DNA from 2 places in the Rathayibacter sp. AY1H3 genome. Region 2 is predicted to be linked to the other one. Evidence: predicted binding sites of a transcription regulator. Region 2 holds the regulator's gene; the other holds the start of a gene.

Region 1 (14,374 bases), on a different contig from region 2:
GCGCTTGCGGGCGACGTCGCGGTGCGGAGCCAGCAGGCGCGCGAGGATCCCCGACTGCACGACTCCGCGCGGCGGGGAGGTCATCGTCCACGACGTCGACACGGCACCGTCGTGCCGGTACGACTCCCACCGGGACTCAGCGGCCGCGGGGCCGACGTCCGTCCAGGACAGCTCGGGCACGTCACCCGAGGCGCGGGCCTCATCGATCAGGACGGCGGCGGCGGGGTCGTAGGCGATCCGGATCACCTCGCACAGCTCCTGAGCACCGAGCGGCCGTGCAGCGCCGGCCCCTGTCGCGGCAAGGCTCGTCGTCAGGCCGGGCAGGCGGGCGGCGAGGTCGGCGGCGACCTCCTTCGCGTTGCGGCGCTTCCCGCCGATGCGAGACAAGGAGGAGAAGGTGATCGCGACGTAGGCGCGGATCGTGGCCGACCCGACCGGGTAGCTGCTCACGACCTCCGAGAGCATCGCTCGAGCGAACTCCGGCGCATCCGGGTCCATCGACCCCTCGACCTCCGAGCGCAGGCGCGTACCGGTGTCGGGGGCCGTCTCGACGGTGACGGAGGCTGCCTCGATGCCAGGCTCGTCTCCGAGGTTGGAAAGCCAGATCCCGTACTCCGCGACCTGGTTGTTGACCTGCTCCTGATCCACCAGCGCGGCGCCGTCGGGCTCCGTGGCGATCACGACGGTGTAGTGCTTGGTCGAGGGGACGTGCACGAGAGCGAACCGGCGCCCATGCGAGTCCTCGTGCTCTGAAAGCTGCGACGCCGCGGCCAGTCCGGGGAGCTGGAACGTGCCCCACTTCGCTCGACCCGCGGGACCGGAACGGTAGACGTTCGCTCCCTTGGCCTTCGTCCGCATCCAGTTCACGCGATTCACCGTCCTTCCGAGGGCGCTCTGCCCGTGCTTGTCCTTCACTGAAACCGTCAGCAAGATCCCGCCGAAGATCGCGGCGACGATCAGCGCGGCCCCGAGGCCGGAGAACATCGACGCGATGATCGAGGAGAGGATGCCGACGAACAGCACGCCCGTGGCGAGCTGTCCGAGGCCGCCGAGTCCCGCAGTCTGCGGGCGACGCCAATTGCCGTACGTGCGCGGCGCCTCAGCGCTGCGCGTGGGAGTCGTGGTGCTCATCACTTCCCGCTTCCGTTGCCGCCAGTGGCGTCGTCCGTGGCGGCCTTGACCGCCCCTGCTGCGTGCTTCGCGCCTTCGGCGGCCTTCCCTGCCACCGCAAGGCCGACACCGATCGGGCCTCCTGCCGCGGCTGCGGCACCACCGCCTGCCGCCGCACCGCCCGCTGCCGCACCACCGCCGGCCGCAGCTCCGCCAGCTGCGCCACCGCCTGCTGCTGCGCCGCCGCCTGCACCGGAGGCGGCCGGAGTCGCAGCGGGTGACCCCTTGCTGCCTGCGGAGGCGCTACTGCCGGACGGTGCGGAGCCGAAGCCACCGCCGCCGGGCGTTCCTCCGCCCCCGCCCACCGAGGCGACAGCGGGGACGAGGAAGCGCATCAGCGCGGGCAGGGCCACGAGCGCGATGAGCATCAGCGCGAGGCCCGTGACGATCTGGAACAGCCCGGTGCCGTCCGACTTGAACAGATCAGTGCCGGTCATTCGGAACGCGATCGCGTAGACGATTGCCGCGGCTGGCTTGTAGAGGATGAAGGCGAGGGTCCAGGCCATCGTCTTCTTGAACCACTGCTGCCCGATTTCCGTATTGGTCGCGGCCGCGGCGATCGGGAAGATGCCGGCGAGGACGACGAGCATCGCGCCGCGGAACACCATGAGCGCGATCTGAACGTAGGTCATGAGCACGGCGAGGATGCCGAGGAGGAACAAGCCGATGAGGCCGATACCCGACGTTGCGGTCAGCGAAATCATCGCGAAGATGTTCGTGCCGAAGCAGTTGCTCTCACCGTTGGTGACGTCGCAGTCGGTGGAGTTGTTGAGGATCCAGATCGAGAAGGCGTCGCCTGCCTGCGTGGCGAGACGGATCACGACGAGTCCCGCGCCGGCGACGGCGATCAGCGTCAGTACCGACCGGGCGAGGGTGCGCAACTCGCCCGCGCGCTGCGTCCACACCATGCGGCCGGCGGCGACGAGGATCGACAGGATCGCGAGTCCTCCGGCGTACCACTCGAGCTGCCCTTGCACCCAGCCGACGACGCTCGAAGATTCGTTGAGGTGCAGCGCCAGGGGTAGGAACCCCGTGACGAGCGCTGAGGCGGAGGAGAGCAGGAAGACGGCGAAGATGATGACGCCGATGCGTCCCATGTGCGCCTCGCCGTCGCCGTGGCGGCGACGGGTGCTCATCATGACGCCGGCGATGATGAGCGACATGACCGCGAGGCCCGCCGCGACCCACGTCACATAGCCGAGGATCGTCTCGAACGCCTCAGGCAGGGGCGGTGTGCCGCCGCCGTTAACGCCGCCTCCCCGGTCGACGACAGTCACCGGGGAGGGAACGTTCACCCAGAGGGTGCCGAGCGAGACAACCGCTTTGCCGAAGCCCTCCAGGATGTTGTTGACGAACTGCTGCAGAGCGTCGTTCGACGCCTGCGATACGACGTTGCCGATGCCTTCTCCGGTCCAGCAGAGAACGTCGACGACGGAGCACGGCTCTTTGTCGGGGACTGGGGTCATGTGGTGCCGCTCCAAGGGAGGTAGCCGCCGAGGCTCTGCAGAGCGACCGGGCGGAAGGTGGGGAGTCCGTCGTCGGTGAGCACGAACTTCCAGTCGCCCTCGGACCAGCTGAGGGCGTAGGGGAAGCTGATGAGACGTCCGTCGGAGATCTGGAAGGCGATGTCGATGGTGGCGTTCTGGCCGTCGTAGGCGAGGACTTTCACGCCGGCGATCTGGGAGCTCAGGCCGGTGTTGCTCTGAGTGGTCTCGCGGGCCAGCGCGGCGTCTCGACCGGGGCCGGGGACGGTGAGGCGTTCGGTGACGAGATCGCTCAGACGGCCGTCCGTCCCCATCGCCCAGAGATTCGCCACGGCGAAGGCTGCGCCCTCCACGGTGTGCGCGTAGCAGCTGCGGACTCCGTCGGCGTCGACGACGCCAGGCCCTGCATCCTCTGAGGAGGGCGCTGCCATGGTCCCGACGATGGTCCACTCCGCGTCGGGTGCGGCAGCGAGGCTGCCGCTCTCGTCGAGTCCAGGGAGGCCGCAGATGCTCGCAGCATCGGCGTCGAGCTCTGAGGCCTCGGAGGTGGGCGTTGCAGTGGTGGCGGGCGTGGCGGTGCGCTGCCCGCCACCACTGTCCAGGGACGTGACGGCGAGCAGGATCGCGGCCAGAACGAGGATTCCGAAGACGATCGCTCCGAAGATGAATCCTCGACTGGTGAACGGGTTGCGCTTCTCCGTGTCGCTCATGACGTCGTGCCTTTCGTTGGTGGTGCGGTCGGTTTCCTCCGGACGCTACGCGCCCATCAGGAAGCCGACGATCGTGAACGCGGCGGACACGATGATCACGCCGACGAGCAGGCGTCCGAGCCAGCCGCCGATCTCGCCGCCTTCGCCGCGGCGGGCGGAGACGGTCATGGTGACGCCGAGGATGATCAGGCCGACGACGGCGACGCCGAGGCCGACCCACTTGGCCCAGCCCATGACCGTGGTGAAGGCCTCGAACCCGGGGGGCATGCCCCCGGGGCCCGGATCCGGCACGACCGCGCCGAGCGCGCCCGCGGTGGTGAGGATGTCGGTCGTTGCTGCGAGCAGTGCAGACATGGTGTGCTCCGTTTCGTGGTGGGTGGTGCGGGGTGATCGGCGCCGCGGGTGCGACGTCGAAAGGGTCCGGTTATCCGGTGGTGAGGGGGCCGTCGGCGTAGGCGACGTCGAAGTGCAGGTGGTTCGGGGTGTCACCGAACTGGGTGATGTGCTGATACGTGGTCGAGCGGCACTGGATCTGGCCGGCGCGGGAGCCCTGGGGCACCTGTGGGTCCAGGACCGTCAGCAGTTGCAGCGCGTTCGCGTCGCAGCCGGTAGTGGCCGTGTCGTCGAAGGAGAAGAAGTCGACCGCGTTCCCGCCACCGTTCATCCAGTGCGAGGAGCCGGTGCCTGCGCCCAGGAGCGAGCCGGTGCACTGTCGGTTGAGGTCGGAGACGCCGACCTTCCCGAACGTGTTCAGCGCGATGGTGATGATCTGGAGGATGCGGACGTCGATGCCGCAGTTCTCCTTGGCGGTCCCGGCGGCCATGTCGCGGATCTGCTGCGCGTAGCGGTCCTCGAGCAGACGCAGGCGCCCCTCGTCCATCGCCGTCACGAGTGCGGCTGCGAGGGCCTGCGCGTCACCGGACACGGCGACGCATCCACGGATCGGCGCAGCCGTCGCAGGTGCGGTGCTGGCCGGCGTCGACGGAAGTTCGACCGGTACAACGTTCGTCGCGGGTGCGGTCGCGCTGCTGCCGAGGCCGTTGAGGTAGGTCATGATCGCCACGGCGTCGGCGCGGTACTTCGTGTAATGGTTCGGGTCGGCGTTGCGCTGGACCATGTTGATCGCGATGGAGGGCTCCATCGACTGCCAGCCCTCAACCGCCACGAGGCGGTCGTAGAAGAAGCCCGCCGAGATTGTCGGGTCCATGCGCTGCTCGACGGTGCCCCAGCTCGACTGCTGCTGGAACAGTCCGGTCGAGTCGGCAACTGACCCGTCCGGGTTGATCGCACCGTCCCCGTAGGCGATGTTCACCAGGGAGGACTCCCCGATCGCCGTCTGCACGCCCAGCGTCTGCCCGTCCGCGCCGAGCCCCTTCGCCGCTCCCGCGTTCACGATCAGTGCTGCATTCACGAGCTGGTCGTGCCCATAGGCGCCGACCTTCGCGTCCGCAGAGATCGCGGAGACGTTGACGGGTCCCCCGCCTGGCAGGCATGCCGCGGCAGCGGAACCGCCGAAGAACAGCACCCACAACAGCATCGCGACCGCCACGACGGGCACCATGACCGCCGCCAGCACCCCCAGTCCGCCCTTCTCCACTCGGCTACTCCGAGGCCAGAGGAGTGATCTGCTCAACGGACCAGGGAGTGCTCTCCGTGGTGCGGTGGACGTACACGGAGTACTCCCCCGCGTCAGTGGGGACGAGGATGCGCATCGTGAACGCGCCGTCACCGTCGCGGACGGTCGCAGCGCCCGTGAGACTCGTGCAGGGCACGTTCGCCGGGTCGACCGTCTCGTAGGCCACTGCTGCCCGCTGGCTCAAAAACGGGTAGAGCTCGCTGATCCAGGTGTCGTAACCGAGCGTTGGACGGCAGAACGCCATCACCGCTTCCGTCGCAATCGCGACGGCTGTGCTCATGAGAGACGGTTCTGGGGACGGCTCCGTGTCGACCGGTTGTACGCCCTCAGGGGTCGGCGTCGGCGATGAGAATCGGGTGTTGGGGAGAGGTGAGGCGGTCTCACGTGACGCCTCATCTGGCGAAGTCGGCGAGCAGCCGCTCACGAGGAGGGAGGCGATGAGGGCGAGCAAGACGGTCGAGTACCGAGACGAAGAAGCGGGCACACGTCAAAACTACCGATTTCGGTAGCTAATGCAACCCGGTTCGGTTACCGAAATGGGCTTATATCATCTTTGGTACATTCCAGGGGTGGCTAGACGACCGGCGCCGGGACCGACCGACTTTTCGCGACGCGTGGTCCGCGCGGTTGAGACGCTTCGCGATCGTGCACGGCTGACCAACACCGAACTCATCCGTGCTGCGGGCATCTCGGCGAACTACTTCTACATCCGTCTGCGCGGCGAAGCGCCGTTCACCACCAACGACATCGAGAAGCTCGCTGGAGCCTTCGGGGTCGAACCGTACGAAGTGCTGCAGCTCGCGTCTTCTCCGAACCCGGAAGACAGTGGCGGAGAGCTCACTGCTGAGCGCATCGACGGCAGGGAGTTCGCTCGACGACTCCGATTCCTCGCCGAAGGGCCGACGAGTGCGGATGCTCAGATCTTCACTCTCGACACCCTCGTTCAGTCCATCCGCGGTCGTGACATCAGCTTCGAGCCGAAGGACTGGGATGAGCTGCTTGAGCTGGAGGGCTCCACGCGGCTCCCGGTCGATCTGCTCGTCGGTCTCAGCGAGTTCTTCGGCGTCAGCTACGAGTACCTGACCGCAAGGCGTGAAGACGAAGCCAGCGAGCTCATCGAAGCGGAGATCCGCTTCCACCGGGCGCTACTGGCTACCGGAGCCACCTCGATCAGTGCTCGAGCGCTGGGGGGCATGAACGCGAAGCAGCTCGCCGCCGTGACCAAGGCGATTCTGTCGATCGAGCGAACTCCGAAGGAGGGCACTACCGAATGAGCACCACCCAGAGCAATGAAGCCCTGTGGTTCGAACACGCCGACGTCGCCGCACGCACGACGCAGACGTTCGAGGAGAACCGGTTCCAGGACGATCAGACCCTGGATGCCCTCCTCAAGCATGTCTCTGACCTGCACGGCAAACCGATCCACGTCGATGCCATCGACGACGATGACTGGCAGACGCTCACAGCTCTCTGGGTCGATTTTCCCGACGAGGCCCAGATTCTCTACCGCTCGACCGATACCCGGCTCTACCAGATGCACTGCATCCTGCACGAACTCGCTCATATCGCCCTCCGCCACCCCGGCTGCAACGTCCTCGGGGACGACTCTTCCGTCGCCTCCTATCGGGGGACGAACGGAGTCGTGCGCGGCCGGCTCCTGGAAGCAGGCGGCTTGGAGGACCTCGAGAACGTTGATGGGGACCGGCGCATCCTCGAAGGCGAAGCAGAGCACCTCGCCCATCTTCTTTCCCGCTCACTCCTGCGTCCTCGTTTCCGGGAGGACGAGGAGGTCTTCGGGTAGATGCAGGCTTTAGCCCTGATCGCTCTTGTGGTCCTCGCCGTCGTCTTCGTCGCCCGGATCCCCGCTGCTGTCTCCCAGCCCTCGAGCCGGTTGTCCTGGCTCGCGAGCGGAGTCGGCTCCCTCGCGCTCCTCACCCGAGTCCACCCCGGATTGGACCGGTTCCTCGGTGGCGAGAACTACATCAACCTCGCCCAGAACGTCCTGGCGACCACCGCGTTCTGGTTGGTCATGAGAGCAGCCCTCCTTCAGTCCCGCAGCACCCCGCGATTCTGGACGAGGAAGCTCATCCTCGCCGCCATGCTCGTGTCCTTCGTCGTGCCGTTCCTGTTCATCGCCGACAAGGAACCCACCTCGAAAACGTTCATCACCGAGCACATCTCCCAGACAGGTACCTGGCTTTACGCCAGCATCTATATGACGGCGATCCTCGCCATCTCGACGATGCTCCTGCTCGGTCTCCGTCGCAGAAAAGCGCGCTCCTACGGCTTCTTCGTCGCAGGCAGCAGCCTCGTCATCCTCGCCTGCATCGACGAGATCATCGTCTTGTCCCTCGACCACTTCGAGGTCACCGACCTCGGTTTCCGCGTCCTCCTGCGGAACGCGTTCGACTTCCTGTTTTACTGCGGCGTGATCCTCATCGTCACCGGAATCGCCTCATTCACACTGCAGAAGGCCATGCGCGAGGCGCGACTCAGTCGGCATGCACGGCGACTTCGGCGCCTCGCCGGCAGACTCGCGGTGATGCGGACTACGAACGGGTCAAGTCGCGTTCGAGACGAATCATCGATCGCGGTCGTATACGACCTGGTCATCGCGCTACGCGACTTCGAGAACGCTCACCGCGGCCGTCTGACACCAGCCGACGCTCGTCACGTTGCAGCGGCGGAGGCCATCGTTATGGAACAGCTCCCCTCCCCCGCGACCACAAGAGCTTGGACTCGATGAGCGCCCGGCAAGTCGGCGTGAGAGCTGTCGTAGGAGTAGCGGGAGCCGCTGTGACTGCCCTCTCCCTGCTGGCAGGCATCGGTGTCGTCCTGGGGCGGCGAGTCGTGCTGCCCGGGCGCAAGAAGACCATGCAGGTCCTCTCGGCGACCCCGGACAGCCTCACTCTCCACGCCACGCCCGAAACCCTTCACAACGGCGAGTACGGCTTCTGGTTCGACTCCGATCGGAGCCACGCGCTCGTCGGCCGGATTCTTCATCACGACGCGATCGAGCGGACCGTTCGCCGCGAGGTTCTTCGAGTCACCGGCGGCGATCTCTCCACCGCTCACGAAGGCCGATGGACCGGGCACGTCTTCGCGCGTCCTGAGGACATCGACCCGCGCGTGCGCGAGATCCACGTCGACGCGCCAATAGGCCCGTGTCCGGCGTGGCTCTTCCCGTCGACCGGCGGCGAGGGCGAAACAACCTGGGCGATCCACGTGCACGGCATCCGCACCACCCGCATCACCGCGCTGCGCTCAGTCCCGGCAGCACGCAAGCTCGGCTACACGTCACTCGTTCCTTCGTTCCGAGGTGACGGAGATGGGCCACCAACGAAGAACGGGGCGTCGACTCTCGGTCAAACCGAATGGGATGACGTCGATGCTGCGATCAACTACGCCGTGGAGCACGGAGCGCACAGCATCGTTCTGTTCGGCTGGTCCCTCGGTGGCGGAATCGCACTTCAACTCACCGAGCGGTCTCGACACCGCCAACTCATCACAGCCCTCGTCCTCATCGCGCCCGCCACCGACTGGCGGCAGGTCATTCGGGCTGGAGCGCGCCGCGCTCATCTGCCATCGGTGGTGGGTGCACTTGGGACGTTCGCGCTCTCCACTCGCCCCCTCAGCACCCTTGTAGGACTTCCCGGGCCCATCGATTTCGATGCCCTGGACTGGACCCGAGGACCGAGACTCACCGTTCCAACCCTCCTCATCCACTCAGACGGAGATCGGGAGGTGCCTGCCTCGTTGTCACGGGCCTTCGTGAGCGTGAACGTCGAGCGGAGCGCGCTAGCCCTGCTCCCGCCCGCTGCGCATGCCTGGGAGTACAACGTCGCGCCGGACGCATTCGACGCTTCGGTTCGTGAGTGGCTTCAGAGTCCTGGCTGACTCTTTGGATGGTGTACCGGAATCGGTACGGTAGCAGCACCTATTTTGGTAGGGTGCCGACATGGTTGTTCGACGGGAGTCTCATGCCCCGGCAGGTAGGGGCCGTCACGGCGCGACTTGGGCTGACGCCCCTGTCCCTCGGCAGCAATCGCGCTTAATCCCGGGATTGATCCGCCCTACGCTCGGCGTGGCGCGCACAATCCCGGGGTTAGATCAGCACTCTGGAGGCATGGCTCCGATCAAGCAGAAGCGACGCGCGCGCAACGGCGCCGTCACCGTGCCCGTCGAGTTTCAGATGCCCCACGTGCTGAAGGACGACGTCGACGGCGCCGCCAAGGCCTCAGGCGTCTCCCGCTCGCTGTACTTCGAGCTTCTGGCAGATCAGCTCCGCGACTCCACCGGGCGTCTGCCCGTGCTGGCACCGACGTTCGATATCGACCAGGAGGCGCACATCTCCGCCGCTTAAACGAAGGAGGCCCGCCGAAGCGGGCCTCACCAAGTTTCGTAGCTCGTACCCCGACACCGACCAAAGCAACGGGTCCGAGCTAATCAAGTCACCACCCTCACGGGAGGCTTCTCTATGCCCGAAAGATTACACGACGGGCTGAGAGATTCAATGATGGATCTTTCGGCGCGCCGTAGCAGCTCGTCGACGCTCGGCGGCGACGCATGGTCCCTGACGCGTCGGCTGAGCCCGCGCGGCACTGTCCGGACGATGCGCCGCGACGCCTACGGGCGCTTGGACGAGAACGCGTACCCCACGGCGTTCCTGATCTCTCCAGTCGCCCCGAGCACTCCCTGGGCCGTCTACCTTACGGACGACGCCGGCACGTTCCGGCTGCTCTGCTTCGACTTCGACGGCAAGGACTCCCACGGCGTCGACGCGGACCTCATGGAGCAGGCCGCGGACGACTGTGACGCTCTCTCCGCCGTTCTGGACACACACCAGGTGGCCCATCTCGTGTGCCAGTCCTCCGGGACTGGCGGCCGGCACCTGTGGATCGCACTCGCCGAGGGTGCTCCGGCCGAGTTGGTGGCTCGGCTGGCGATCGCCGCGCGCGCGAACTTCCGCACGCTGGATCACGGGATGCTCTGCAACCCCCGAACCGGCGCCGCTCGACCTCCCCTGTCCCCGCACCGCGACGGCAGCTTCTCGAGCGTTCTGCGCGGTCGCGCAGAGGAGCTGCTGGATGCGACCGTCACCGCGGCCGCCATTGAGGCCGTGACCGCTGCGCTGCAAGCCTCCCGCCCGCCACGCGCCATCGACGCTGCTCCCCCGGCCGCCCCGACCACCACGCATCGGGCACACCGCCAGCTCAGCGCTGCCGGCGCCGGGCACATGGCGGCCGCGGGTGGCGGTGCGAATCCGTCGTGGACGGCGTTCATGTGTCTGCTTTCCGCGGCGCACGCCGGCTGGTCCTTGACCGACGTCGAGCACGCCGCTCGGACCGCTCCCGGGATGGAGCACTTCCGGACCAAGAACACCGGTCGCGGTAACCGCCGTCCGCGCTCGCGCGACGAAGCGGCGGAGCGCCTGACGCGGCAGTGGCAGAAGGCGCTCCAGTACGCGGCGCTGCACGCCGTTCTCCCGTCCGAGCGCGAGCCGGGCGACCTGGTGGAGCTGGAGAGTCTCGTCGGCTCCGTCAGCGCCCTCGTCGAGCGGTTCCGGGTGAGCCCGGGCCGGTGGGGGCGGACCGAGCGGGCGACGTCGGAGAAGACGATCCTCACCGCTCTGGCCTACCTGACCCTGCACACCGGCAAGCGCACCGTGGCCGCTTCCATCCGTGACCTCGCCCTCCTCGCGGGCCTGGGCCGAACGACCGCGGCCAGCGCCCTGCGGACGCTGCGCGAGGACGGCTACGTGCAGCTCGTCGTCCGCGCGGACGGCTCGAACGCCAGCGAATGGCGACTGTCCGAGCACCTTTCCACAGGTTTACTGCAAGGTCCGGTCACAACTACTAATAACCCCCGCCCCCCCGGGCCGATCTTCACCGAACGAACCATGCTCCTCACCATGCTCGAAGCAGACCTCACCGACACCCGGCACGACCTCTTCACCCGCGCCGGCCTGGGACACCTGGCAGGAAAGACCTACGCTCTGCTGCGCCGCGAAGGGACCCTCGCCCTCGACGCCGCCGCCACGTTGCTTGGGGTCACCAGCCGTACCGCCGCCACCGCCCTCTCCCGCCTGCGCACACACCGGCTGATCATCAAGCACACGACCGGGTGGACTCGCGCCAAGCGCGACCTGCGCACCGCCGCAGCTCGCACCCTCGGCGTTCACGGAGCCCTCGCAGATCGAGCCCATCGCTACGACGTCGAGCGCGAAGTCTGGGCCTGGTGGCAAGCCGAGCTGACCCACCGCTCGTCCTCCCCCAGGCAACGCCCTCGACGCCGACACGTCACGAGCCGACCCCTGTTCGAGGACACCACACCCGGTGAGCGCGTCTGGCCGCTCTACCCCCGCGACGCCGCCGGCCGCGGCGATCACCGCGAGGCGCTGCACTGGGGACGCACCGGCATGCTCGCCCCCGGATCGCTCTGGTGGTCCTCGACCGCTGCCTAGCCCCGACGCTGCCCCTCGACGTTGACATGGATTTCCGACGAGCTCGACGCGCCCGAGACGGCTCCACCCAGCGGCCGGACCATTGGTGCCTAGGAGCGCTGTCGGACCCTCCGACTTACACTCGACCTTCATCGAACGTATGTTCGAACTGGTCAGGAGGTATCGAGATGACTGTGACGATCGTGGAGCGGATCTCGACTCCGGCGCTGGACGCCGTGGCGATCGCGTTCCTCGTCGCCGGCGACGCGGTAGCTGCCGGGTTCCCCTCCCCCGCCCAGGACTATTTCGATGGCTCCCTCGACCTCAACGACCACCTCATCCGCGACAAGACGTCGACCTTCATCGTCCGCGTCTCCGGGGAGAGCATGATCGGCGCCGGCATCAGCGACGGCGACGAACTGGTGGTCGATCGCTCCCTCTCCCCCAAGCACGGCAACGTCGTCGTCGCGATCCTCGACGGCGAACTCACCGTCAAACGCCTCGAGCTCTCCCGCGGCGGCGTCATCCTGCGCGCCGAGAACTCCGAGTACCCGCCGATCCTCGTCCCCGAGCTCAGCGACCTCCAGATCTGGGGCGTCGTCACCGTCTGCCTCCACCACCTCCACCGTGCGCTCTGAACAGCGCAAGCGTCATCCTCACCAACCTCTCCCCCAAGAACTCCCACGCCTTCCTCGACGGCTTCGACACCGTCTTTGATACCAAGGGCCTCGGCGCGACCATCGATGCCGTGACCAAGCGCCACGGCCGCTCCGCTGTCGGCTTCGGGCTCGCCGGAATCCGCAAGGGACCCGTCTGGACGATGAAGCGCGGCGCGCTCTCCCCACGCTCCACAACCCACTGGGGCGAACTGGCGACGGCGTTCGCGCACTGACCGCAGATGCCGGCGCACGGAAACCTGAACCAGATTGCGGTATGAGTCCAAACTTCGGAAGATTCAGAACTACGAAGTCTGTAACTTCGGCTACAGGTCGCAGCGTCGTTCTCTGTAAATTACAGAGTCACAAACTCTGTAAGTCACATCGCAAGAGGGGAGCCCTGTGCGCCAGCGGATACGGAGCAGAACAGGTGTACAGAGTTACAGACTTCGTAGTTCTGTAGGTCCTGGATCAACTAACGGGCGAACCTGCTTGCAGCGGCAGTGGAGGTGTTCCGCATGCCACTTGGACCTGTGGAACGAACCGGCTCAAGCGTCAGAAGAGACCTGCTGTGTGAGCATCCATCGATGCGCCAGCCCTGCTCGGAGGGCGACCAGGTGCAACTTGGGTCGTCGGGGTAGCGGTCGACCACGCACTTCGTAAGTTACAGACTTCCGAAGTTGGAGATCTACGGCCGAACTTTGGTAGTCTGTAACTACGGAAGTGATAGGAGCATCCATGCGCATCGTGTCCCTGGCAAATCAGAAGGGCGGGGTCGGGAAGACGACGAGCCTGATGAACCTTGCGGCAGTCGCCGCCAAGAACGCGCGAGTGCTCGTGGTCGACGTCGACCCCCAACAGTCGACCACCATGTGGGCGGCTCGGGCGGGGGAGCGGCTGCCCTTCGACTTCGCGGAGAACACCGACCCCAACACGCTCACACGCCTGCGGGAGCTGCCGTACGACGTGGTCTTCGTAGATACACCAGGAAATCTGACTGATACGGCGATCCTCGGTGCCGTTCTCGATGTCTCCGACTTCGCGATCGTGCCGATGGTTCCAGAAGCGCTTGCTGTCGATCCGACGCGCAACACGATCAGCAAGCTCATCGAGCCGCGAGATGTTCCGTACCGAGTCCTGCTCGGCAAGGTGGACATGCGTGTACCGAACCTCCTCGAAGACTGGGTCAATCTCGTGGATGTAAGCCTCAAGCTCCCTCGCTTCAAGCAGCACATCCGACAGTACAAATCGATCAGCGATTCGCCGCTCACCGGAGACGTTGTGACGCAGTACCCCGACACCAGGCAAACCGCCAATGCGATCTACGACTACAACGCAGTCGCCCTGGAGCTCACCTCCATCTGGGCGCACTCGACCACGAGGAGCTCCTAATGGCCCGCCAGGACCTCAGCGCAATGCTGTCTACGCCGCCTCAGGCGGATCTGTCTCTCACTCCCCTCGAAGCATCCCCAGAGGCGGTGAAACCTCTTCAGCCGTCGAAGTCGCCGGAAGTGGAAGACGACGCTTCTGCAACTCGACAGGACCCGGCTGAGGGAGCCGGCTACCGGTCCTTCGCCAGGAAAGAAGCGAAGATCCGAGACGATCAGTACACCGCACTGACTGCGCACGCGCGTCGACTCACGCGAATCAGGCCCGCCGGGACCGAGCGAATCACGGAGAACACCCTCATCCGAGTAGCGATCGATCTTCTTCTCGCGAGAAGTGACCAGATCGCGGGCGGGTCGGAGGCCGAAATTCGGAAGTCTGTTGGTCTGTAAGTAACAGACTTGGAGTGAAGACGTCCACGGCCTCCATCCTTGAGCACGCCCTCCGCTCGGGCATTTTTACTGACCGTTACGGTCTTTCGATAGAATCCTCTATAGGAGGTGGTTGCCATGGCGATCGCTCAGAGGCCCGATGGGGAGGCCGTTCGCCGGCTGCGTAGCCGTCAGGTCGTGACGAGAGTGTCGTACCTGCGGGAGCTGCGCCGGGCCGCGCAGGACACCACGCAGAGGCAGCTCGCGCGTCTGATCGGTATCTCTCAGCCCTCCGTGAACAGCGCCTTGAAGTCCGCGGCCGCCGTGCCGGACGTGCGCTCCGGCTTCTCCGGCGCCACCACGTACGAAATCGCCCAGCGTTACGACGCCGGCGAGCTGACGCGCGAGCAGACCATCGACGAGCTCGGCCGCTGGTCCTACCGGCCCGGATCGCCTAGCGACGGCTTCGACTGGACGACCGCGGACGCGGGGGAGTTCGAGGACGTCGGGCGCGCCTTC
Region 2 (14,374 bases):
CGAGGACCTGCCAGAGGTCGCCTCCCTCCTTGGTCCAGCCGCGCGCGGCGAGCGTGGTGCCCCGGACGTCGAGCCCGACGGCGATCTGGTCGCCGTACTGCGCGATGACGCTCGCGGCCCACTCGGGGTTCTCGAGCGCCGCGGTGCCGAGGTTGATGCGCTTCGCGCCGGCGCTCAGCGCGGACTCGAGGCTGCGGTCGTCGCGGATCCCGCCGGAGAGCTCGACGTTGACGCCCTTCACCTGCCGGATGACCTTCTTCATGATGCCGTGGTTGTCGCCGCGGCCGAAGGCGGCGTCGAGGTCGACGAGGTGGATCCACTCCGCGCCCTGGTCGGCCCAGTCGCCCGCGGCGTCGATCGGGTCGCCGTAGTTGGTCTCGGTCCCGGCCTCGCCCTGCGTGAGCCGCACGGCCCTGCCGCCCGCCACGTCGATCGCGGGCAGGAGGACCAGGCCCGGGGCCTTGGTGAACTCGCTCATCGTCATCCTCAGTCTCGGAGCCGGTGCCGGCCCCTGGAGGCGCCGACCACCGGCCGATCCTAGTTCGTGCGGAGGGTGCCCAGCCAATTGGCCAGCAGCCGGAGCCCGGCGGCCCCCGACTTCTCGGGGTGGAACTGCGTGGCCGAGAGCGGCCCGTTCTCGACCGCGGCGATGAAGGGGCCTCCGTGATCGGCCCAGGTGACCGCGGGACGCGGGAACGGGGGCATCACGTCGAGCGACCACTCGCGGGCGCCGTAGGAGTGCACGAAGTAGAAGCGCTCCTCGGCGATGCCGTCGAAGAGCACCGAGCCCTCGGGAGCGGAGACGGTGTTCCAGCCCATGTGCGGGACGACCTCGGCCGGGAGGAGGTCCACCGTCCCCGGCCACTCGCCCAGGCCCTCGCTCTCGACCCCGCGCTCGACGCCGCGCTCGAAGAGCACCTGCATCCCGACGCAGATGCCCAGGACGGGGCGCCCGCCGGCGAGGCGCTTCTCGATGATCTCGCCGCCGCGGGCGCGGGTCAGCGCCGACATCACGGCGTCGAAGGCGCCGACGCCGGGCACGAGGAGGCCGTCCGCCTCCAGCGCCCGCTTCCGGTCCCCCGTCAGCTCGACGTCGGCCCCGGCGAGCTCGAGCGCCTTGACGGCGGAGTGCACGTTCCCCGAGCCGTAGTCGTAGACCACGACGGAGGGGCGGGCCGAGCTCACAGCGCGCCCTTCGTCGACGGCACGCCGGAGACGAGCGGGTCGAGGGCCTTGGCCTGACGAAAGGCGCGGGCGAACGCCTTGAACTCCGCTTCGGCGATGTGGTGCGGGTCCCTGCCGCCGAGCACCGTGACGTGCACGGTGAGGCCGGCGTTGAACGCGATCGCCTCGAAGACGTGGCGCACCATCGACCCGGTGAAGTGGCCGCCGATCAGGTGCAGCGCGAAGCCCTCCGGCTCGCCGGTGTGCACGAGGTAGGGGCGCCCCGAGATGTCGACGACGGCCTGCACGAGCGCCTCGTCGAGGGGGACGAGCGCGTCGCCGAAGCGGGAGATCCCGGCCTTGTCGCCGAGAGCCTGTCGGATGGCCGTGCCGAGCACGATGCCGATGTCCTCCGCGGTGTGGTGGATGTCGATCTCGATGTCGCCGCGGGCCCGGACGCGCAGGTCCGTGAGCGAATGCTTCGCGAACGCCGTCAGCAGGTGGTCGAAGAAGGGCACGCCGGTCTCGAGATCGGCGACGCCCGTGCCGTCGAGGTCGAGGGAGAGCTCGATGCTCGACTCGTTGGTGGCACGGCTGAGGGAGGCGGTGCGCCCGGGTGCGGCGCTCGGGGAGGTCATGCCTCCCAGTCTATTCGCGCCGCGTCACCGACCCAGGGCGGACCTCTACTCGCGCGAAAGCGCCACCGCGGGGTCGGCCGACGGTGCGGGGAGGGAGGCGAGCGCCTCGAGGAACGCGGTCGTCTCCTCCTCGGTGCCGGCGCTGACGCGGAGGTGGTTCGGGATGCCGACGTCGCGGATGAGCACGCCGCGGGCGAGCAGGCCCTCGAACACGGCGGCCGGATCCGCGACGCCGCCGAAGAGGACGAAGTTGCTGCCGGTCGTGTACGGGCGGTAGCCGAGGGCGCGCAGTCCGTCGATCATCCGGTCGCGCTGCACGATGATCTCGCCGACCATGGCGAGCATCTCGTCGGCGTGAGCGAGGGCGGCGGTCGCGGCGGCCTGGGTGAGGGCCGACAGGTGGTACGGGAGGCGGACGAGGCGGAGCGCGTCGATCACCGCGGGGTCGGCGGCGAGGTAGCCCAGGCGGACACCGGCGAAGGCGAAGGCCTTGCTCATGGTGCGGGACACGAGCAGGCGCGGTCGCCCGGGGAGGAGGCTCAGCGCGGTGGGCGCGCCCCTGCCGGCGAACTCGGCGTACGCTTCGTCGACGACGACGATGCCGTCGGTCGCGTCGTAGACCGCCTCGATCACGGCGAGGTCGAGCGGCGTCCCGGTCGGGTTGTTCGGCGCGCAGAGGAAGACGATGTCGGGCCGGGCCCGGCGCACCTGCTCCGCGGCGTACTCGGCTCCGATCTCGAACTCCGCCTCGCGCGGAGCGGGGATCCACTCCGCTCCGCTCCCCGACGCGAGGATCGAGTACATCGAGTAGGTGGGCGCGAACCCCAGCAGCGAGCGCCCGGGACCGCCGAACGCCTGAAGGACGTGCTGGAGCACCTCGTTCGATCCGTTCGCAGCCCACACGCCGTCCGCGGTGAGCCCGTGACCGAGGTAGCCGGCGAGGGAGTCGCGCAGCTCTCGGAACTCGCGGTCGGGGTACCGGTTGACGGTGCGCAGCGCCTCCGAGACCCGCCCGACGATGTCGGCGATCACGTCGTCCGGGACCGGGTGGGTGTTCTCGTTGACGTTGAGGGCGACGGGCACGACCGCCTGGGGTGCGCCGTACGGGTGCTTGCCTCGGAGGTCGTCGCGGAGGGGCAGGTCGTCGAGAGTCGTCACCAGGGAATGGTAGCGAAGCGCCCGACGCGGACGACCGGGCAGCCCGGCTCAGCGAGCGGTGTCGTACTCGGCCGGGACGGCGAGGCGCTGCCCGGGCTCGACGCCCGCGCTCGAGAGCTGGTTGAGGGAGAGGATGTCGTCGACCACGTCGCGCGGGTCCGCCTGCGGGGCGAGCTCCTCGGCGAGCGACCAGAGCGACTCGCCCGCGTGGACGGTGACGTACTGGAACTCGACTGCAGCGGCGTCGCTCGACGCGACCGCTCCACCACCGTTGAGCCCGAAGGCGAAGGCACCCGCGACGATCGGCAGGGCTCCCAGAGCGGCCACCACGGCGCGGCCGCGGCGCGTGAGGCGGAGACGGGTGCGGACGATCCGCGCCTCGCCGAACGCGTTCATCGGCTCGGAAGCGGACGGCAGGACCTCGACGGGCCGGGCCGCGGACGAGCGCTGCAGCGGGCGGGAGGTGAGCTGTGCGGTCATGGGATCGCTCCTTTCAACAGGGATTCGGAGAGGCCCTCGGCCGGGAGGGCCGCCCCGAACGCCTGTACCGAACATATCTTCGAACGATGAAGCGGTCAAGAGACCGTTCCAGCTGATCCGCGTGCGGACTTGCGCGCGACACACTCGAACGAATGTTCCGAGTCGGGAGTTCCGGCGGATACAGTTTCGAGAGCCTGGTCGTAGTACAGCAGCGACCACCGACATTCCTTGTCGGGTCGCGACCGGGCGGGCGCGCACGCGGCGTGCGCACCGGGAAGAGGGAGCATCGTGAGCGACGCGCAGAGGGCCGGGACCCCGGCCGCCAAGACGAAGGCGGCCGCAGGCCGGCGCCGGAAGAGCCTGAGCGCCAAGCAGCTCGCGATCCTCGACGCGATCCAGCGCTCGGTGTCGAGCCGCGGCTACCCGCCGAGCATGCGCGAGATCGGCGACGCGGTCGGCCTCGCCTCGCTGTCGAGCGTCACCCACCAGCTCAACCAGCTTGAGCTCAGCGGCTACCTGCGCCGCGACCCGAACCGGCCCCGCGCCCTCGAGATCCTCATCGACGTCCCCAGCTCGACGGAGGACGACGGGTCGTTCGAGTCGACCGCGACGGTCGGCGACGCGGCGATGGTCCCCCTCGTCGGCCGGATCGCGGCGGGCGTGCCGATCATGGCCGACCAGCAGATCGACGAGGTGTTCCCGCTTCCCCGGCAGCTCGTCGGCAAGGGCGAGCTCTTCATGCTCAAGGTCGTCGGCGAGTCGATGATCGACGCCGCGATCTGCGACGGCGACTGGGTCGTGGTCCGCTCGCAGCGCACCGCCGAGAACGGCGAGATCGTGGCGGCCATGCTCGACGGCGAGGCCACCGTCAAGGTGCTGCGCCAGCGCGACGGCCACACCTGGCTGCTGCCCCGCAACTCCAACTTCGAGCCGATCCTCGGCGACGAGGCAGAGGTGCTCGGGAAGATCGTGGCGGTCCTGCGCTCGGTCTGACACCGGGCGTGCAGGAGGGGCCCGACCGGCGTGCAGCCGGCCGGGCCCCTCCTGCGTTCGACGGGCACCGGCGATCGGGGCGCGCGCCCCTCCGTCGCGGTCACGGGAAGGCGGAGGAGGGCCGCCGAAACCCCGTCGCCGAACCCTCCGGCCGCCGCCGGTCGGTGGTGCGGGTCGCCGCACCCCCTCCCGGATGCGCCGAGCGCCCGCCTCCCTGACGGGGAGACGGGCGCTCGGGTGGTGGCGATCAGGCCTGGACGGCCGCGCGCGGAACCGCGAACTCGGTGAGCGAGCCCGCCAGATCGGCGTGCACGAGGGCGACCACGTGGGTGCCGCCCTCGACGTACTGCGTCGACAGGATCCGGCCGCTGCGGTGCAGATGCGAGATCACGTCGCCACGGTCGTACGGCACGAGCAGGTCGATCTCGACGTCCGGCTCAGGCAGGATCTCGGCGATCCGCGCCTCCAGCTCGTCGATGCCCTCGCCGCTGCGCGCCGACACGAAGACCGCGTCGGGAGCGAGACCGCGCAGCACCAGCCGCGTGCCCTCGTCCACCAGATCGGCCTTGTTGAAGGCGATGATCTCGGGGATGCTGCGGGCGCCCACCTCGCCGATCACGTCGCGCACGGTGGCGATCTGCCCGGCCGGATCGGGGTGGGAGGCGTCCACGACGTGGACGATCACATCGGAGTCCGCGACCTCCTCGAGCGTCGACCGGAAGGCCTCGACGAGCTGGTGCGGAAGCGCTCGCACGAAGCCGACCGTGTCGGCGAGCGTGTAGAGGCGCCCGTCCTTCGTCTGGGCCTTGCGAACGGTGGCGTCGAGGGTCGCGAAGAGCGAGTTCTCGACGAGGACGCCCGCGTGCGTCATCCGGTTCAGCAGGCTCGACTTGCCGGCGTTCGTGTACCCCGCGATCGCCACCGAGGGGACGGCGTTGCGCTTGCGGTTCGCGCGCTTGGCCTCGCGGGCGGGCTTCATCGCCGTGATCTGCTTGCGCAGGCGCGCCATGCGGGTGTGGATGCGGCGACGATCGAGCTCGATCTTCGTCTCACCCGGACCGCGCGAGCCCATTCCGGCTCCCGCGCCCACCTGGCCGCCGGCCTGGCGGGACATGGACTCGCCCCAGCCGCGCAGTCGCGGGAGCAGGTACTCGAGCTGCGCGAGCTCGACCTGCGCCTTGCCCTCACGGCTCTTCGCGTGCTGGCTGAAGATGTCGAGGATCACCGCGGTGCGGTCGATCACCTTGACCTTCACCACGTCCTCCAGCGCACGCCGCTGGCTCGGTGCGAGCTCGGTGTCGGCGACGACCGTGTCCGCGCCGAGGGCCGCGACGAGCCCCGCGAGCTCCTGGGCCTTGCCCTTGCCGAGGTAGGTGCTCGGATCGGGGTGCGGGCGGCGCTGGAGCAGGCCGTCGAGGACCGTCGCTCCCGCCGTCTCCGCGAGCGCGGCGAGCTCGTGCAACGAGTTCTCCGCGTCCTCCAGCGAATTCTGCGAGTACACGCCGATGAGCACGACGTTCTCCAGGCGCAGCTGGCGGTACTCGACCTCCGTGACGTCCTCGAGCTCGGTCGAGAGGCCGGCGACGCGTCGCAGCGCCTGCCGGTCGTCGCGGTCGAACTGCTCGCCGTCGCTGTTCTCGCCCTCGTGGCCGGCGCTCTGCAGCGCCTGGGCTCCACCCGCGACGAAGCGCGAGTACCCTGCCGAACGCGACTGCGCGTTCGCCAGGACCCTCGAGACGACGTCCACGGCCTCGGTCGTGTCGGTCTCGTTCAGGTCTTCCGTCATCCGGATAACACTAACTCCTCAGGTCTTGATAGGTTCACTTCTCATGGCCGCCGAGCACTACTTCTCGAGTACTCCCGACGGCGACCTCCGGCCCCGCAGGATCCAGGCCCGCCTGGCCGGCCGCGACCTCGAGGTCACGACGGCAGGAGGGGTGTTCAGCCCCGGTCACGTCGATCTCGGCACACGCGTCCTGCTGGACGCGGTGCCCGACGCCCCCGCTGACGGGGACCTGCTGGACCTCGGCTGCGGCTGGGGCCCGATCGCCCTCGCGCTCGCCCTCGCCTCCCCCGACGCCCGGGTGTGGGCGGTCGACGTCAACCAGCGGGCGCTCGAGCTGGTCCGTCGCAACTGCGAGGAACTCGGCGTCCTCAATGTCAACGCCGTGCTGCCCGAGGATGTTCCCGACGACGTCCGCTTCCGCACCGTGTGGTCGAACCCGCCGATCCGCATCGGCAAGGAGGAGCTGCACCTCCTGCTCGAACGCTGGCTGCCGCGGCTCGAGGAGGGCGCGGACGCCTGGCTCGTCGTGCAGCGCAACCTCGGCTCCGACTCGCTCCAGACCTGGCTGGGCGCCGCGTTCGCCGGGCGGCTCGACGTGGAGCGCGTCTCCTCGGCGAAGGGCTTCCGCGTGCTGCGGACGACCCGCCTGGCCTGACCGGGTCCTCAGTCGATCCGGATCGTCCCGGTGAAGACGAGGTCGGCCGGGCCGGAGAGCCCGACGTGCTCGCCCTCCTCCGCCGCGAACATCGTCACGCCGAGCGTGCCGCCCGGGACCTCCACGCGCCAGGCCTGCGGAGCGCGCGCTCCCGCCCAGTAGCGCACCGCCAGTGCCGCCGCCGCGGCACCCGTGCCGCAGCTCAGGGTCTCGCCGCTGCCGCGCTCGTGCACGCGCATCCGGATCCGCCCGATCCCGTCGTGGACCAGGGGCTCGCCGGGAACCACGAACTCGACGTTCGCGCCGTCCTCGAGCTCCGGGTCGAGCTGCGGGATGTAGGAGAGGTCGGCGGAGTCGAGCTCCTCGTCGTTGCTGAGGGCGACGACCACGTGCGGATTGCCGAGGTCGATCCCGAGACCGGGGCGCGCGACCTTGAGCTCCTTCGCCCGCACCAGGGGCTCGCCGCCCGCCAGCTCCCAGCGGCCGAGGTCGACCTGGAACCCGGCACCGCTGCGGGTGACGTCGCGGACGCCGGCGCGGGTGCCGATCGGCAGGGTGTCGCCGGGCTCGAGCGCCGCGAGGCCGCCCGCGAGCAGGAACGCGGCGTAGACGCGGATGCCGTTGCCGCACATCTCGGCGATCGAGCCGTCGGCGTTGCGGTAGTCCATGAACCACTCCGCCTCGCTCTCCTCGGCCAGAGCCGCGGCGCCCTCCGGGATCGCGCGGGAGCGGACGGCACGGATGACGCCGTCGGCGCCGACGCCGAAGTGGCGGTCGCAGATCATCGCGATCTGCGCGGGCGAGAGGTCGACCTCACCGTCCGGGTCGCTGAAGAGCACGAAGTCGTTGCCGGTGCCCTGGCCCTTGGTGAAGTGCAGCTCGATCGTCATGGCGCACAGCCTAGCGAGGAGCGGGAGCGGCGGCCTGGGCGGCGGCGTGCGCCCGCGACACCAGGTCCGGCGCGTCGTACGGGAGCCGGTGGGCGCCGGCGTAGCGCCGGAACCAGCTGTTCTGCCGACGTGCGTAGCGGCGCGTGAGCGCCTGCGTCGCCGCGATCGCCTCCTCCTCGCTGAGGACGCCGGCACGCTGGGCGAGCGCCTGGGCGTACCCGATGGCCCGCCCGGCTGTGACGCCGCGCTCCAGGCCGAAGGGGACGAGCCGCTCGACCTCGTCGAGCATCCCGGTCGCCCACATCCGCTCCACCCGCCGGTCGAGGCGCTGCACCAGCTCCTCCCGCGGAGCCTCGAGGAACAGGATCGAGGCGGGGCGCCACCGAACCGGCTCGTCGGACATCAGCGCGCTGTGCGTGCTCCCGCCGGTGAGCTCCGCGATCTCGAGCGCGCGGACGATGCGCCGGGCGTTGTGCGGACCGATCCGCTCGGCCACTCCGGCGTCGATCCGGCGCAACCGCTCGACGAGGGCGCCCAGGCCCTCCCGCTCGGCGGTCTCCTCGAGCCGGCGCCGGACGGCCGGGTCGGTGCCCGCGAACGAGAACTCGAAGACGACGCTGGAGACGTACAGACCGGAGCCCCCGACGAGGATCGGCGTCGCCCCGCGCGCCAGCACGCTCTCGATCACGCGCCGCGCCTCGCTCTGGTAGCGGGCGACCGACGCCTCCTCCGTCACGTCGAGGACGTCGAGCAGGTGGTGCGGGACGCCCCGACGCTCGTCGGCGGGCAGCTTCGCGGTGCCGATGTCCATCCCGCGGTAGAGCTGCATCGCGTCGGCGTTCACGATCTCAGCGGCGCCGCCGTCCTGCCGGATCGCCTCGGCGAGCTCGAGCGAGAGGTCGGACTTGCCCGTGCCGGTCGCGCCGACGACCGCGATGAGCTCCGGCGCGGTATCGGGGGCTCCGGTCTCAGCGCTCGCCATCGAGGGCGTCGTAGATCGGCGTCGTCAGCGTGCCGGCGTCGCGCACGCGCAGCGACGGCAGGCCCAGCGAGACCCGGGGCGCCCCGCTCCCGCCCGGGGCGGCCGGAACTCCGCAGGACTCGGTCTGCGCCCGGTCCCAGGCGTCGCCCGCGCGGGTGCGGCGGATGCGGAGCGGCGCGCCGTCGGGCGAATCCGCCAGGAGGTAGAAGGGGGCGGCACGGGTGACCCGGACGGAGACCACGTCTCCGGGACGCGGCTGCTCGGAGCCCTCGGGCACGTCGAAGTGCACCAGACGGCTGTCCTCGGCGCGTCCGCTCAGCCGGTGCGTCTCCGTGTCGCGACGGCCCTCGCCGGTCGCGACGAGGACCTCGACCTCTCGGCCGACGACTGCGCGGTTCTCCTGCTCGCTGATCGCGTCCTGCAGGGCGACGAGCCGCTCGTAACGCTCCTGGACGACCGCCTTGGGGATCTGGTCGGGCAGCGTCGCGGCCGGGGTGCCGGGCCGGATGGAGTACTGGAAGGTGAAGGCGGAGGCGAAGCGGGCCGCCTCGACCACCCGCAGGGTCTCCTGGAAGTCGGCCTCCGTCTCGCCGGGGAAGCCCACGATGATGTCGGTGCTGATCGCCGCGTGCGGGATGCGATCGCGCACCCGGTCGAGGATCCCGAGGAACTTCTCGGAGCGGTAGGAGCGGCGCATCGCCTTGAGGACGCGGTCGGAGCCGGATTGGAGCGGCATGTGCAGCTGCGGCATCACCGCCGGCGTCTCGGCCATGGCGTCGATCACGTCGTCGGTGAAGGCCGCGGGATGGGGGCTCGTGAAGCGGATCCGCTCGAGCCCGTCGATGGTGCCCGCCGCGCGGAGCAGCTTCGAGAACGCCTGGCGATCGCCGAACTCGACGCCGTAGGAGTTCACGTTCTGGCCGAGAAGGGTGACCTCGATCGCGCCGTCGTCCACGAGCGCCTGGATCTCGGCGAGCACGTCGCCGGGGCGCCGGTCCTTCTCCTTGCCGCGGAGCGAGGGGACGATGCAGAAGGTGCAGGTGTTGTTGCAGCCGACCGAGATCGAGACCCAGCCGCTGTAGGTCGAGTCGCGCTTCGTGGGGAGCGTGGAGGGGAAGACATCGAGCGACTCGAGGATCTCGAGCTGCGCCTCGTCGTTGTGGCGGGCGCGCTCGAGCAGGCTCGGGAGGGCGCCCATGTTGTGCGTGCCGAAGACGACGTCGACCCACGGGGCGCGGTCGAGGATGACGTTCTTGTCCTTCTGCGCGAGGCAGCCGCCGACCGCGATCTGCATCCCCTCGTGGCGGCGCTTCACCGACGCGAGGTGGCCGAGGTTGCCGTAGAGCTTGTTGTCGGCGTTCTCGCGCACCGCGCAGGTGTTGATGACGACGACGTCGGCCTCGGCTCCATCGGCGGACACGTAGCCCGCCGCCTCGAGCGAACCGCTCAGCCGCTCGGAGTCGTGCACGTTCATCTGGCACCCGAACGTACGGACCTCGTAGGTCCTCGGCCGGGTCTCGGCGACGGGCGACGGGGCGGTACCGAGCGTGCTCATGGTGTGGGATTCTACGCTCCGGTCGGACCGCTCCCGGGCCGCCGTGTCAGCGGAAGCGGACGCTCGACCCCGGCTTGCGGATCGTCTCGCGGACGACGCGCTGCACGAGTCCGCCGGCGTAGCCGCGGCGCGCGAGGAACCCCGTGAGCCGGCGCTCGGCGACCTCGTCGGAGAGCGAGCGCAGGCTCGGCAGGCGCTTGCGCGCGAGCTCGAGCGCCGTGCGGTACTCGTCGTCGCCGTCCAGCTCGTCGAGCGCTGACGCGATCGCCTCGGGGTCGATCTTCCGCGCGCGCAGCTCCTGCTGGATGGAGGAGCGGCCGAGCTTCTTGCGGTCGCGGAGCGAGACGACCAGCTGCTCCGCCATGCGGAGGTCGTCGAGGTAGCCGAAGCGCGTGAAGCGCTCGAGGATCTCGAGGGCGTCCTTCTCGGCGACGCCCTCCGTGTAGAGGCGCGCCTCGACCTCGGCGACCGAGAGGCTCTTGCGGGAGAGCCCCCGTACGATCCGATCCGCGACCTGCTCGGGATCGATCTCCTCCGGGATCGCGATCGCGTCGTCGTCGTCCTCGTCGTCCGCTTTCTCGACGAACGCCGGCGTGCGCCGGGCGACGTGAGCCGAGAGCTCGGCGATCCGCTCGGAGGCCGGAGACGCGGCGCCGCCGAGGGCGGAGCCTCCCGACTCTCCTGCGACCGTCCGGGGAGCACTGGTGCTCGGCGTCCCGGCTCCGGACGGCTCCGGAAGCGACCCGGCCCCGTCGGCGTCCGGCGCCGCCGGAGCCCAGCCCTCGTCGCCCGCCGCACCCCGGTCGACCCAGGGCAGGAAGGCCACGGGGCGGCCCTTCGCCCCCTCCGCGGCCTTCTCCGCCACGGGCTAGGCGCCCTTGCGCACGGGCTGCTTGGTCTCGATCGCGACCGGCGCGGCCTCGACGGCCGCGTTCGGGTCGACGATCACGCCGAGCTTGACCAGGATGCGCTTCTCGATCTCGGCGGCCACATCGGGGTTGTCGATGAGGAACTGGCGCGCCTTCTCCTTGCCCTGGCCGAGCTGGTCGCCGTCGTAGGTGTACCAGGCGCCCGACTTGCGGACGATCTCGTGCTCGACACCGAAGTCGATCAGGCTGCCCTCGCGGGAGATGCCGACGCCGTAGAGGATGTCGAACTCGGCCTGCTTGAAGGGCGGGGCCATCTTGTTCTTCACGACCTTGACGCGGGTGCGGTTGCCGACCGCGTCGGTGCCGTCCTTCAGCGTCTCGATGCGGCGGATGTCGAGGCGGACCGACGCGTAGAACTTGAGCGCCTTGCCGCCCGCCGTGGTCTCGGGGCTTCCGAAGAAGACGCCGATCTTCTCGCGCAGCTGGTTGATGAAGATCATCGTGGTGTTCGTGGTGTTCAGTCCGCCGGTCAGCTTGCGCAGCGCCTGGGACATGAGGCGGGCCTGCAGGCCGACGTGGGAGTCGCCCATCTCGCCCTCGATCTCGGCACGCGGCACGAGGGCCGCGACGGAGTCGATCACGATGAGGTCGATCGAGCCCGAGCGCACGAGCATGTCGGCGATCTCGAGCGCCTGCTCTCCGGTGTCGGGCTGCGACACGAGGAGGGAGTCGATGTCGACGCCGAGCTTCTTGGCGTACTCGGGGTCGAGCGCGTGCTCCGCGTCGATGAAGGCGGCGATGCCGCCGTTGCGCTGCGCGTTCGCGATCGCGTGCAGCGTGAGGGTGGTCTTTCCGGAGGACTCGGGGCCGTAGATCTCGACGATGCGGCCACGCGGGAGCCCGCCGATCCCGAGCGCGACGTCGAGCGCGATCGAACCGGTCTGGATCACCTCGACGGGAGCGCGGTCGTCGCTTCCGAGGCGCATGACGGCGCCCTTGCCGAACTGGCGGTCGATCTGGGCGAGTGCGGTCTCGAGGGACTTCTCGCGGTCGGAGGAACTGGGCATGGCCGTCTCGCTCTCGTGTTCGTGGTGGTGTCGCCTACAGGCTGTCGCGACATGCCGGTGGCTGTCGGAGTGACAGTGCCGGCCGGCTGCGACAAGGCGGTGAAGCAGGTCCGTTCAGGTGTCTCCGACGGTACGCCCGACCACCGACATCGGGGCCGAGCGAGAGCGACTCCGTGGAGACGGGGCCGTTCCTGCTTCTGTGGAGGAGCCTAGACCCGTTCGAACACGGATTCGAGCACGAGCCGTCGGCGTGTCGAACACGGCTTCGGCGACGGGAGCGTCAGCGGTGGCGCTTCCGCGGATCCACGCCGTGCCACCGGGCCTCCGGGACGTCGTTGGCGCGGCAGAGGGCGAGCCAGACCTCGCGCGGCTCCGCTCCGTCCGCGAGGGCGCGCTCGGCGGTGCGGCCCCCGAGCTCGGTCAGCACGAGGTCCGAGACCAGGACACGGGCATAGGCGCCGCCGAACTCGTCGTCCACCAGCTGCCGGAACTCGCTCAAGCGCATGCGTCCACGGTAGCCGCTGCCCGGAGGCCGCACTCCCCCGGGAACGCCGAAGGGCGCCCGGCCGGAGCCTGGGCGCCCTTCGCGTGGAACGGGTGCGGTGAGTGGAGGGGACGGGGGCCGACTACTGCGTGACGAGGTCCGCGTCGAAGCCGGCGACCATGTCGGCCGGAATGGTGTCGGGGATGGTGTCGATGCCCTCGATGACGGCGAGACGATCGCCGACCTCGCGCATGATCACCGAGATGGGGGTGTCGAGGGCGTCGGCGACAGAGGCGAGGATCTCCGAGGAGGCCTCCTTCTGACCGCGTTCGACCTCGCTCAGGTAGCCGAGCGCAACGCTCGCCTTGCTCGCCACCTGACGGAGCGTACGACCTTTCTGCAGGCGAAAGTCCCTGAGGACATCGCCGATCTCTTGACGAACTAGAACCACTGGACCCTCCTTCTCCACGTCAACCGCATGTCGTGCACCTGCACCGCGAGCACGAGCGCCGGAGATTCTCCGGAGCGGGTGATCGGGGGGCTGGGACGAGAGAACCGGATAGCTGTTCACTACCCGGTTCGTATGGTGTCGACTCTAATACCGGATGACTGGACTTTGCGTGTGAGCGACACCAGTTGTAACCGGGCCGCAATGCGGCGCATTCCGATTCCCGGAGGGCCCTCGCTGGGTATCCGCCTCATGCGCCGCGGGAGATCAGCTCCGCGCCGAGGGCGAGAGCCGCGTCGACCGAGGCGGCGCGGATCGCGGCGCGGTCGCCGTCGAACCGGTGCTCACGGACGAGCTCGTCCTCGCCGAGGACGGCCGCCACGAAGACGGTGCCGACGGCCGCATCCCCCTGCGGATCCGGACCGGCGACCCCCGTCGTCGCCAGGCCGAGCGTCGGACGCCCGTCGGCTGCGAGCCACGAGGACGCTCCGCGCGCCATCTGCACGGCGACTCCGGGATCGACGGGCCCCCGCTCGCCGAGGACGCGCGCGTCGACCCCGAGGAGCCGGTCCTTGAGGTCGGTGGCATAGCTCACCACTCCCCCGCGGTACACGGCGGAGGCGCCGGGCACCTCCACGAGGGCGGAGCTGAGCGCGCCGCCGGTGAGCGACTCCGCGACGGCGAGGTCGACACCCCGCCGCCGGAGCTCGGCGATCAGCTGCGCGGCCGTCACCGCGTCGACCGGGCGGCCCGGCTCTGGCGGGCGGCGTCGGCGAGGTAGTCGATCCCGGTGGCGACCGTGAGCACCACCGCGGCCGTCATCGTGATCCCGTTCAGCCAGTGGACCCACTCGCCGAGGACGGCCCAGAGCGGCAGCAGAGCGAGGGAGATCGCGATCGACTGCACGATCGTCTTGAGCTTGCCGCCCCGTGACGCCGGGATCACCCGGTCCGAGAGCACGGCCATCCGGAAGACGGTGATGCCGATCTCGCGCACCAGGATGACGATCGTCACCCACCACGGCAGCTCCGCGAGGATCGAGAGCCCGACGAGCGCCGCACCGGTCAGCACCTTGTCGGCGATCGGATCCAGGAGCTTGCCGAGATCGGTCACGAGGCCCCGGCTCCGGGCGATGTGCCCGTCGATGCCGTCCGTGGCGATCGCGACGATGAAGAGGAGCGCCGCGGCGATCCGGATCCCGCCGT

The links. The regulator LexA, encoded in region 2, represses DNA repair genes until DNA is damaged. The targets are predictions, from matches to a motif close to TCGAACANNTGTTCGA.
Positions count from the first base shown of each region.
Region 1: C5C33_RS14205 (LexA family transcriptional regulator) is a predicted target of LexA. The motif match lies at 11,595-11,610, and genes of this name have one in related genera.

Region 1 covers NZ_PSUU01000039.1:4,323-18,696, forward strand. The annotation lists gene C5C33_RS14145 (SCO6880 family protein) at 1-1,131, opposite strand, end outside; gene C5C33_RS19145 (hypothetical protein) at 1,131-2,636, opposite strand; gene C5C33_RS14155 (hypothetical protein) at 2,633-3,364, opposite strand; gene C5C33_RS14160 (hypothetical protein) at 3,410-3,718, opposite strand; gene C5C33_RS14165 (hypothetical protein) at 3,789-4,961, opposite strand; gene C5C33_RS14170 (hypothetical protein) at 4,966-5,280, opposite strand; gene C5C33_RS14175 (helix-turn-helix transcriptional regulator) at 5,570-6,274, shown strand; gene C5C33_RS14180 (hypothetical protein) at 6,271-6,801, shown strand; gene C5C33_RS14185 (hypothetical protein) at 6,802-7,746, shown strand; gene C5C33_RS14190 (S9 family peptidase) at 7,797-8,897, shown strand; gene C5C33_RS14195 (hypothetical protein) at 9,127-9,363, shown strand; gene C5C33_RS14200 (hypothetical protein) at 9,790-11,463, shown strand; gene C5C33_RS14205 (LexA family transcriptional regulator) at 11,631-12,080, shown strand; gene C5C33_RS18620 (DUF4113 domain-containing protein) at 12,182-12,334, shown strand; gene C5C33_RS14215 (ParA family protein) at 12,837-13,490, shown strand; gene C5C33_RS18825 (hypothetical protein) at 13,490-13,876, shown strand; gene C5C33_RS14225 (helix-turn-helix domain-containing protein) at 13,994-14,374, shown strand, end outside.
Region 2 covers NZ_PSUU01000009.1:55,615-69,988, reverse strand. The annotation lists gene priA (bifunctional 1-(5-phosphoribosyl)-5-((5-phosphoribosylamino)methylideneamino)imidazole-4-carboxamide isomerase/phosphoribosylanthranilate isomerase PriA) at 1-478, opposite strand, end outside; gene hisH (imidazole glycerol phosphate synthase subunit HisH) at 538-1,185, opposite strand; gene hisB (imidazoleglycerol-phosphate dehydratase HisB) at 1,182-1,802, opposite strand; gene C5C33_RS05600 (histidinol-phosphate transaminase) at 1,848-2,960, opposite strand; gene C5C33_RS05595 (LysM peptidoglycan-binding domain-containing protein) at 3,009-3,440, opposite strand; gene lexA (transcriptional repressor LexA) at 3,729-4,433, shown strand; gene hflX (GTPase HflX) at 4,681-6,219, opposite strand; gene C5C33_RS05580 (class I SAM-dependent methyltransferase) at 6,263-6,874, shown strand; gene dapF (diaminopimelate epimerase) at 6,883-7,764, opposite strand; gene miaA (tRNA (adenosine(37)-N6)-dimethylallyltransferase MiaA) at 7,775-8,746, opposite strand; gene miaB (tRNA (N6-isopentenyl adenosine(37)-C2)-methylthiotransferase MiaB) at 8,733-10,301, opposite strand; gene C5C33_RS05560 (regulatory protein RecX) at 10,348-11,127, opposite strand; gene recA (recombinase RecA) at 11,170-12,237, opposite strand; gene C5C33_RS05550 (DUF3046 domain-containing protein) at 12,518-12,742, opposite strand; gene C5C33_RS05545 (helix-turn-helix domain-containing protein) at 12,864-13,172, opposite strand; gene C5C33_RS05540 (CinA family protein) at 13,420-13,902, opposite strand; gene pgsA (CDP-diacylglycerol--glycerol-3-phosphate 3-phosphatidyltransferase) at 13,899-14,374, opposite strand, start outside.